DNA from 2 places in the Streptomyces sp. KLMMK genome. Region 2 is predicted to be linked to the other one. Evidence: riboswitches for the same ligand, from Rfam matches in the RefSeq annotation. Region 2 holds a riboswitch; the other holds the start of a gene.
The links. A riboswitch is a leader RNA that binds a small molecule or an ion and turns the genes downstream of it on or off. The one in region 2 is predicted to bind cobalamin.
Positions count from the first base shown of each region.

Region 1: linked by a shared signal. The riboswitch ahead of V7793_RS13800 (CoA-acylating methylmalonate-semialdehyde dehydrogenase) and the one ahead of V7793_RS27140 (ribonucleoside-diphosphate reductase subunit alpha) in region 2 are both predicted to bind cobalamin.

Region 1 is NZ_JBAMDC010000068.1:11,440-14,865, forward strand. Features, by position in the region: gene V7793_RS13795 (short-chain fatty acyl-CoA regulator family protein) at 1-1,205, shown strand, start outside; cobalamin riboswitch at 1,323-1,500, shown strand; gene V7793_RS13800 (CoA-acylating methylmalonate-semialdehyde dehydrogenase) at 1,694-3,193, shown strand; gene V7793_RS13805 (acyl-CoA dehydrogenase family protein) at 3,190-3,426, shown strand, end outside.
Region 2 is NZ_JBAMDC010000259.1:1,349-4,774, reverse strand. Features, by position in the region: gene V7793_RS27140 (ribonucleoside-diphosphate reductase subunit alpha) at 1-2,093, opposite strand, end outside; adenosylcobalamin-variant (AdoCbl-variant) riboswitch at 2,266-2,366, opposite strand; gene mctP (monocarboxylate uptake permease MctP) at 2,595-3,426, opposite strand, start outside.

The sequences.
Region 1 (3,426 bases), on a different contig from region 2:
CCACCCGCGTCCTCGCCGACCTGCGGGAGGCGCTCGCCGACGAGATCGCCGGCGCCCGGGTCTCCCCGTCGGACCTGTCCGAACTCGCCTCGCGCCTGCCCGCGGTCGCCGCCGTCCTGCTCGACCTGGGCCGCCGCAACCAGGCCCTGACCGAACGCCTGGCGGAGGCCGCGGACGGCCGGGGCGGGAGCGGCGGCACCGGCCCGGCCGCGCCCCGCTCCCCCCACGAGGAGATCCGGGAGTTCTTCTACCGCCGCCAGAACTACCTCCACGGCCTGGACGTCGCCGCCGAGGAACTGGCCGCCGGCCTCGGCATCCGCCCCGGCGGCGTGCTCCCGGCCCTGGCCGCCCGCCTCACGCAGCGGCACGCCGTACGGCTCGTCGCGGACTCCGACCGCCTGCACCACTACGACCCGGCGCTGCGGACCCTGCACCTCTCCGGCCGTCTCCGCCCCGGCCAGCGGGCCTTCCGGATGGCCACGCAGCTGGCCCTGCTGGAGTTCGCCGACGAGCTGTCCGCGCTCGCCTCGGAGGACTACGACGAGGGCTCCACCACGTGGTCGCTCGCACGGATCGGCATCGCCAACTACGTGGCCGCCGCGCTGATCCTGCCGTACGGCGCCTTCCTCGCGACGGCCGAGGAGCTGCGCTACGACGTCGAACGGCTCACCGACCATTTCGGCGTCGGCTACGAGACCGTCTGCCACCGGCTCAGCACGCTCCAGCGGCCGCGGCTGCGGGGCGTGCCCTTCTCGTTCGTCCGCGTCGACCGCGCCGGGAACATGTCCAAGCGCCAGTCCGCGACCGGCTTCCACTTCTCCCGCGCGGGCGGTACCTGCCCGCTGTGGAACGTCTACGAGGCCTTCGCCGCGCCCGGCCGCATCCACGTGCAGATCGCCGCCATGCCGGACGGGCAGCGCTACCTGTGGACCGCCCGCACCGTCACCCGCCAGCGCGGCGGCTGGGGCGAGCCCGGCAAGACCTTCGCCATCGGGCTCGGCTGCGAGATCCGGCACGCCTCCCGGCTCGTCTACTCCGACGGCCTCGACCTGGCCAACGCCTCCGCCGCCACGCCCATCGGCATGGGCTGCCGCATCTGCGAACGCCTCGACTGCCCGCAGCGGGCCGTGCCCCCGCTCGGCCGCCCTCTGGCGATCGACGAGAACAGCAGCACGTTCGTGCCGTACCCGGTGGCGGACGAGTGACCGGGCCCGGGAAGCGGCCGCAGTGACCGGACCGCGGAAGTGACCGGGCCGCGGAAGCGATCACGCCGCGGAAGTGATCACGCCGGGGGTGGACTTACTAGGACGTCCAACTATATGTTCGTGACCAAGGCCCGCGGTGCAGGGAAGCCGGTGTGAATCCGGCACGGTCCCGCCACTGTGACCGGGAAGTGTGCCGTCGACAGCACGCCACTGACGAGATGCGTCATTCGTCGGGAAGGCTGGCGGCGCGCGGTGATCCGGGAGTCAGGATACCGGCCGCGGGGTGTTCCGTGTTGTCCACGAGGATGGAGCAGACACGCATGGCACCGGTCCGTACTCACGACCCTGGTGATCCGGCGGAGCGCGCACACATGTCCGCGCGCTCGTAGCTCTTCACGGCCCTCCGGAGCTCTTCGCGGTTCCGCACAGGGCCACGGCGCCCCATGCCCATCCCCGGATCTCACCTGACCTGACGAGAGCAGGCTTCCATGGTCCGTGAACTGACACATTTCATCGGCGGCAAGCACACCCCCGGAACGTCGGGACTCTTCGCCGACGTGCATGACCCCAACACCGGCACCGTACAGGCCCGGGTGCCCCTGGCCGGGCGCGAGGACACCGCGGCCGCGATCGCCGACGCGGCGGCCTCGCAACCGCAGTGGGGCGAGTGGAACCCGCAGCGGCGCGCCCGCGTCCTGCTGAGGTTCCTGCAGCTGGTCGAGGGCGAGCGCGAGGCCCTCGCCCGCCTGTTGTCCGCCGAGCACGGCAAGACGATCGCCGACGCCCACGGGGACATCCAGCGCGGCCTGGAGGTCGTCGAGTTCGCCGCGGGCATCCCGCACCTGCTCAAGGGCGAGTTCACGGACAACGCGGGCACGGGCATCGACGTCCACTCGCTGCGCGGCCCCCTCGGCGTCACCGCAGGCATCACCCCCTTCAACTTCCCCGCCATGATCCCGCTGTGGAAGGCCGCGCCCGCGATCGCCTGCGGGAACGCGTTCGTCCTCAAGCCCTCCGAGCGCGACCCGTCCGTGCCGCTGCGGCTCGCGGAGCTCTTCCTGGAGGCGGGGCTTCCCCCGGGCGTCTTCAACGTGGTCAACGGCGGCAAGGAGGCCGTCGAGACCCTGCTGGAGGACCCCAGGGTCCAGGCCGTCGGCTTCGTCGGCTCCACGCCCATCGCGGCGCACATCTACGCCACCGCGGCCGCCCGCGGCAAGCGCGCCCAGTGCTTCGGCGGCGCCAAGAACCACATGGTCGTGATGCCGGACGCCGACCTCGACCAGGCCGCGGACGCCCTGATCGGCGCCGGGTACGGATCGGCGGGCGAGCGCTGCATGGCGATCTCCGTCGCCGTCCCCGTCGGCGAGGAGACCGCCGACGCCCTGGTCGCCAAGCTCAAGGAGCGCATCGGCGCGCTGCGCATCGGCCGCTCCGACGACCCGGACGCCGACTTCGGCCCGCTGGTGAGCCGCGACGCCCTGGACCGCGTGCGCCGCTACGTGGACATCGGCACCACCGAGGGCGCCGAACTGGTCGTCGACGGGCGCGGCTTCGTCCTCCCCGGCCACGAGAACGGCTTCTTCGCCGGGGCCACGCTCTTCGACCGCGTCTCCACCGGCATGCGGATCTACCGGGAGGAGATCTTCGGCCCGGTGCTCTGCGTCGTCCGCGCCGCCGACTACGAGGAGGCCCTGCGGCTGCCCAGCGAGCACCCGTACGGCAACGGCGTGGCGATCTTCACGCGGGACGGGGACACCGCCCGGGACTTCACCCGGCGGGTGAACACCGGCATGGTCGGCGTCAACGTGCCCATCCCCGTACCGGTGGCGTACCACACGTTCGGCGGCTGGAAGCGCTCCGGCTTCGGCGACCTCAACCAGCACGGGCCGGATGCGATCCGCTTCTACACCCGTACCAAGACCGTTACCTCGCGCTGGCCCTCCGGGGTCAAGGAGGGCGCGAGCTTCACCATCCCCACGATGCGATGACGACGATGACCGGCACCATGCTCTCCGGCGAGCAGCTCGCCATCGCCGAGACGACGCTCGACTTCGCCGAGGAACACCTCGCCCCGCACGCCGTCGCCTGGGACCAGGGCAAGCACTTCCCCGTCGACGTCCTGCGCAAGGGCGCGGACCTGGGGCTCGGCGGCGTCTACGTCCGCGAGTCCTCCGGGGGCTCCGGCCTGACCCGCTCCGACGGCGTCGTCGTCTTCGAGACC
Region 2 (3,426 bases):
CGCTGCGGGATCTCCCAGGCGGTGCGGTAGAGGTCGCGCACCTCCTGCGGGATCCAGCGCATCTCCTGGATCGAGCCGTTGGCCTCGGTCATCGCCTCGCGGGTGGCGCGGTCCCACACGCCGAGCTTCTTGAGGTCCTCCACCAGGTAGGTGTTGACCTGCAGGAACTCACCGGAGAGCGTCTCGCGCTTGAAGAGGTTGGAGACCTGCGGCTCGATGCACTCGTACACACCCGCGATGGAGGCGATGGTGGCCGTCGGGGCGATGGCGAGCAGCAGCGAGTTGCGCATGCCGACCTCGCCGATGCGGGCGCGCAGAGCCTCCCAGCGGTCCTCCCAGGCGGCGACGGCGTTGGGGTAGTGGTCCGGGTGCAGCACGCCGCGGGCGGTGCGGGTCGCGGACCAGGCCGGGTGCGGGCCGTGCCGCTCGGCGAGGTCGGCGGAGGCCTCGTACGCCGCGAGCATGATGCGCTCGGAGATGCGGGTGGACAGCTCCTTGGCCTCGGGCGAGTCGAAGGGCATGCGCAGGCGGAAGAAGACGTCCTGCAGGCCCATCAGGCCCAGGCCCACCGGGCGCCAGCGGCTGTTGGAGCTGCCGGCCTGCTCGGTCGGGTAGAAGTTGATGTCCACGACGCGGTCGAGGAAGGTGACGGCCGTGCGGACCGTGCGGTCGAGCTTCTCCCAGTCCATCTCGCCGTCGGCACCGAGGTGCTGCGCGAGGTTGACGGAGCCCAGGTTGCAGACCGCGGTCTCGCCGTCGTCCGTGACCTCGAGGATCTCGGTGCAGAGGTTCGAGGAGTGGACGACCGCGCCCTTCTCGGCCGTCTGGTTGGCGGTGCGGTTGGCGGCGTCCTTGAACGTCATCCAGCCGTTGCCGGTCTGCGCGAGGGTGCGCATCATGCGGGCGTAGAGCACGCGGGCCGGGATCTGCTTGACGGCCTTGCCCTCGGCCTCGTACTTGCGGTACGCGGCGTCGAACTCGTCGCCGTAGAGGTCGACCAGGTCGGGCGTGTCGGCCGGGGAGAACAGCGACCACTCGGCGTCGGCCTCGACGCGGCGCATGAACTCGTCCGGGATCCAGTGCGCGATGTTGAGGTTGTGGGTGCGGCGGGCCTCCTCACCGGTGTTGTCGCGGAGCTCCAGGAACTCCTCGATGTCGGCGTGCCAGGTCTCGAGGTAGACGCAGGCCGCGCCCTTGCGGCGGCCGCCCTGGTTGACGGCGGCGACGGAGGCGTCGAGGGTGCGCAGGAACGGCACGATGCCGTTGGAGTGGCCGTTGGTGCCGCGGATCAGCGAGCCGCGCGAGCGGATGCGGCTGTACGACAGGCCGATGCCGCCGGCGTGCTTCGACAGGCGCGCCACCTGGTGGTAGCGGTCGTAGATCGAGTCCAGCTCGTCCAGCGGGGAGTCCAGCAGGTAGCAGGACGACATCTGCGGGTGGCGGGTGCCGGAGTTGAAGAGCGTGGGGGAGGACGGCAGGTACGACAGGGTGCTCGTCAGGCCGTACAGCTCGGCGACGTCGGCGACGGCGCGCTCGGAGTGGTCCTCGGCCAGGCCGCAGGCCACGCGCAGCAGGAAGTGCTGCGGGGTCTCGATCACGTTGCGGGTGATCGGGTGGCGCAGCAGGTAGCGGCTGTGCAGGGTGCGCAGGCCGAAGTAGCCGAAGCGGTCGTCGGCGCCGCCGAGGAGGGCCTCGTCGACCAGCTCGTCCAGGCGCGCGGCGTGGGTGGCCACGAAGGCGGCGGTGTCGTCCGCGATCAGGCCCTCGCGGTGGCCGACGGCGACCGAGGCGGAGAAGGACGTGGCGCCCTGGCCGGCGGCCTCCTCGGCGATCGCGCGGGTGAGCAGCCGGGCGGCGAGCTTGGAGTACTCGGGCTCCTCGGCGATCAGCCCGGCGGCGGCCTCGGTGGCGAGGGAGCGCAGCTCGGCCTCGTCCGAGTTCGCGCTCCGGCCCCGCAGTGCGGCGGCGGCGACCTTGCCGGGGTCGGTGGCAGGAAGGTCGGCGGTGAGGTCGGTCAGGGTGCGCAGCAGCGCGGTCCCGGGGCCGCCGGTCGCTTCTTCCGCTGAGACCGGATCGGCGGGCGCGATGGTCACTGAGGCTCTCCCTCGCTCGGCTGGGTGGGCCGGCGGGAGAGCACGACGGTCGCGTACGGGCGCGCCTGATGGACCAGGGCATGCCTCGTAGGCGTCCGCCGGCCCAACCCGCGAGGCCCGGACGAATTCAACGCCCATAGCCGAGCCCAGGGCAGGCTCGGTGGAGGGCGTGCTGCCGGCAGGTACTCGGACTCCTGCATGCGCGGCTTAACGGCATACATGCACCGTTGCGGGACAGTTCCGGATTTTCACCGGATTCCCCTGCGACGACAGCGAGGACGAGCATACATCTAGTGCCGCCCCTCGTACGCGCCCCCACATGTTGTGTCGCGCGGTAAGCGCATAGGTCGGAATGTGTTATCAGGCCCCGGTGTTGAGGGTGGGTTCGCAGGTCGGAAGGGGGATCGGGTGCGGGGTGCGGCGAAGGGCCGCCACGCCCCCTCCAGAGGGGCGTGGCGGCCCGGTCGGCTCCGCGGGGCGAGGGCCCCGCCGAGGGTCGCTCTAATGCCCTCCAGGGGCCCCTGCGGTGGCCGGCGGGAGCTCGCTGCGGACCCCGGGGTCGCCGGCGTCCGCCGTGTAGTCCGCCGCCGATGTCTCGTCCGTGCCGTCCGGCACGCGCAGCGCCTTGAGGGCGAAGGTCAGGACGATGACGACGATCACATTGAGCGCGAAGGCGGTGAGCCCGATATAGCCCTTTTCTCCGATAAGGGGGATGAGGTTGGTATTCCCGAAATGATCCTGCGTCGCGCTCGGCGTGTCGTAGGCCTTCCAGGTGCCGTAGCCCATCCCCGCGGCCCAGCCGGCCAGCAGGGCCCAGCGGTGGAACCAGCGGGTGAAGAGCCCGCCCACGAGGGCGGGGACCGTCTGCAGGATCCAGATGCCACCGAGCAGCTGGAAGTTGATGGCGACGGTCTTGTCCATGGTGAGGACGAAGACGAGCGCGCCGACCTTCACCAGCAGCGAGGCGAGCTTGGAGACCTTCGCCTCGTGCCCGGGCGAGGCGTCCGGCCGGATGAAGTCCTTGTAGATGTTGCGGGTGAAAAGGTTCGCCGCGGCGATCGACATGATCGCGGCCGGGACCAGGGCGCCGATGCCGATGGCGGCGAAGGCCACGCCCGTGAACCAGTCCGGGAACATGTCCTCGAACAGCTGGGGGATCGCGAGCTGCCCGTTCTTCACCTTGATCCCCGCGGCGATGGCCATGAAGCCGAGCATCGCGAGCAGGCCCAGCATCAGGGAGTACAGCGGCAGGATCGTCGTATTGCGGCGGATGACGTTGCGGCCTTTGCTGGAGAGAACCGCCGTGACCGAGTGGGGGTAGAGGAAGAGCGCC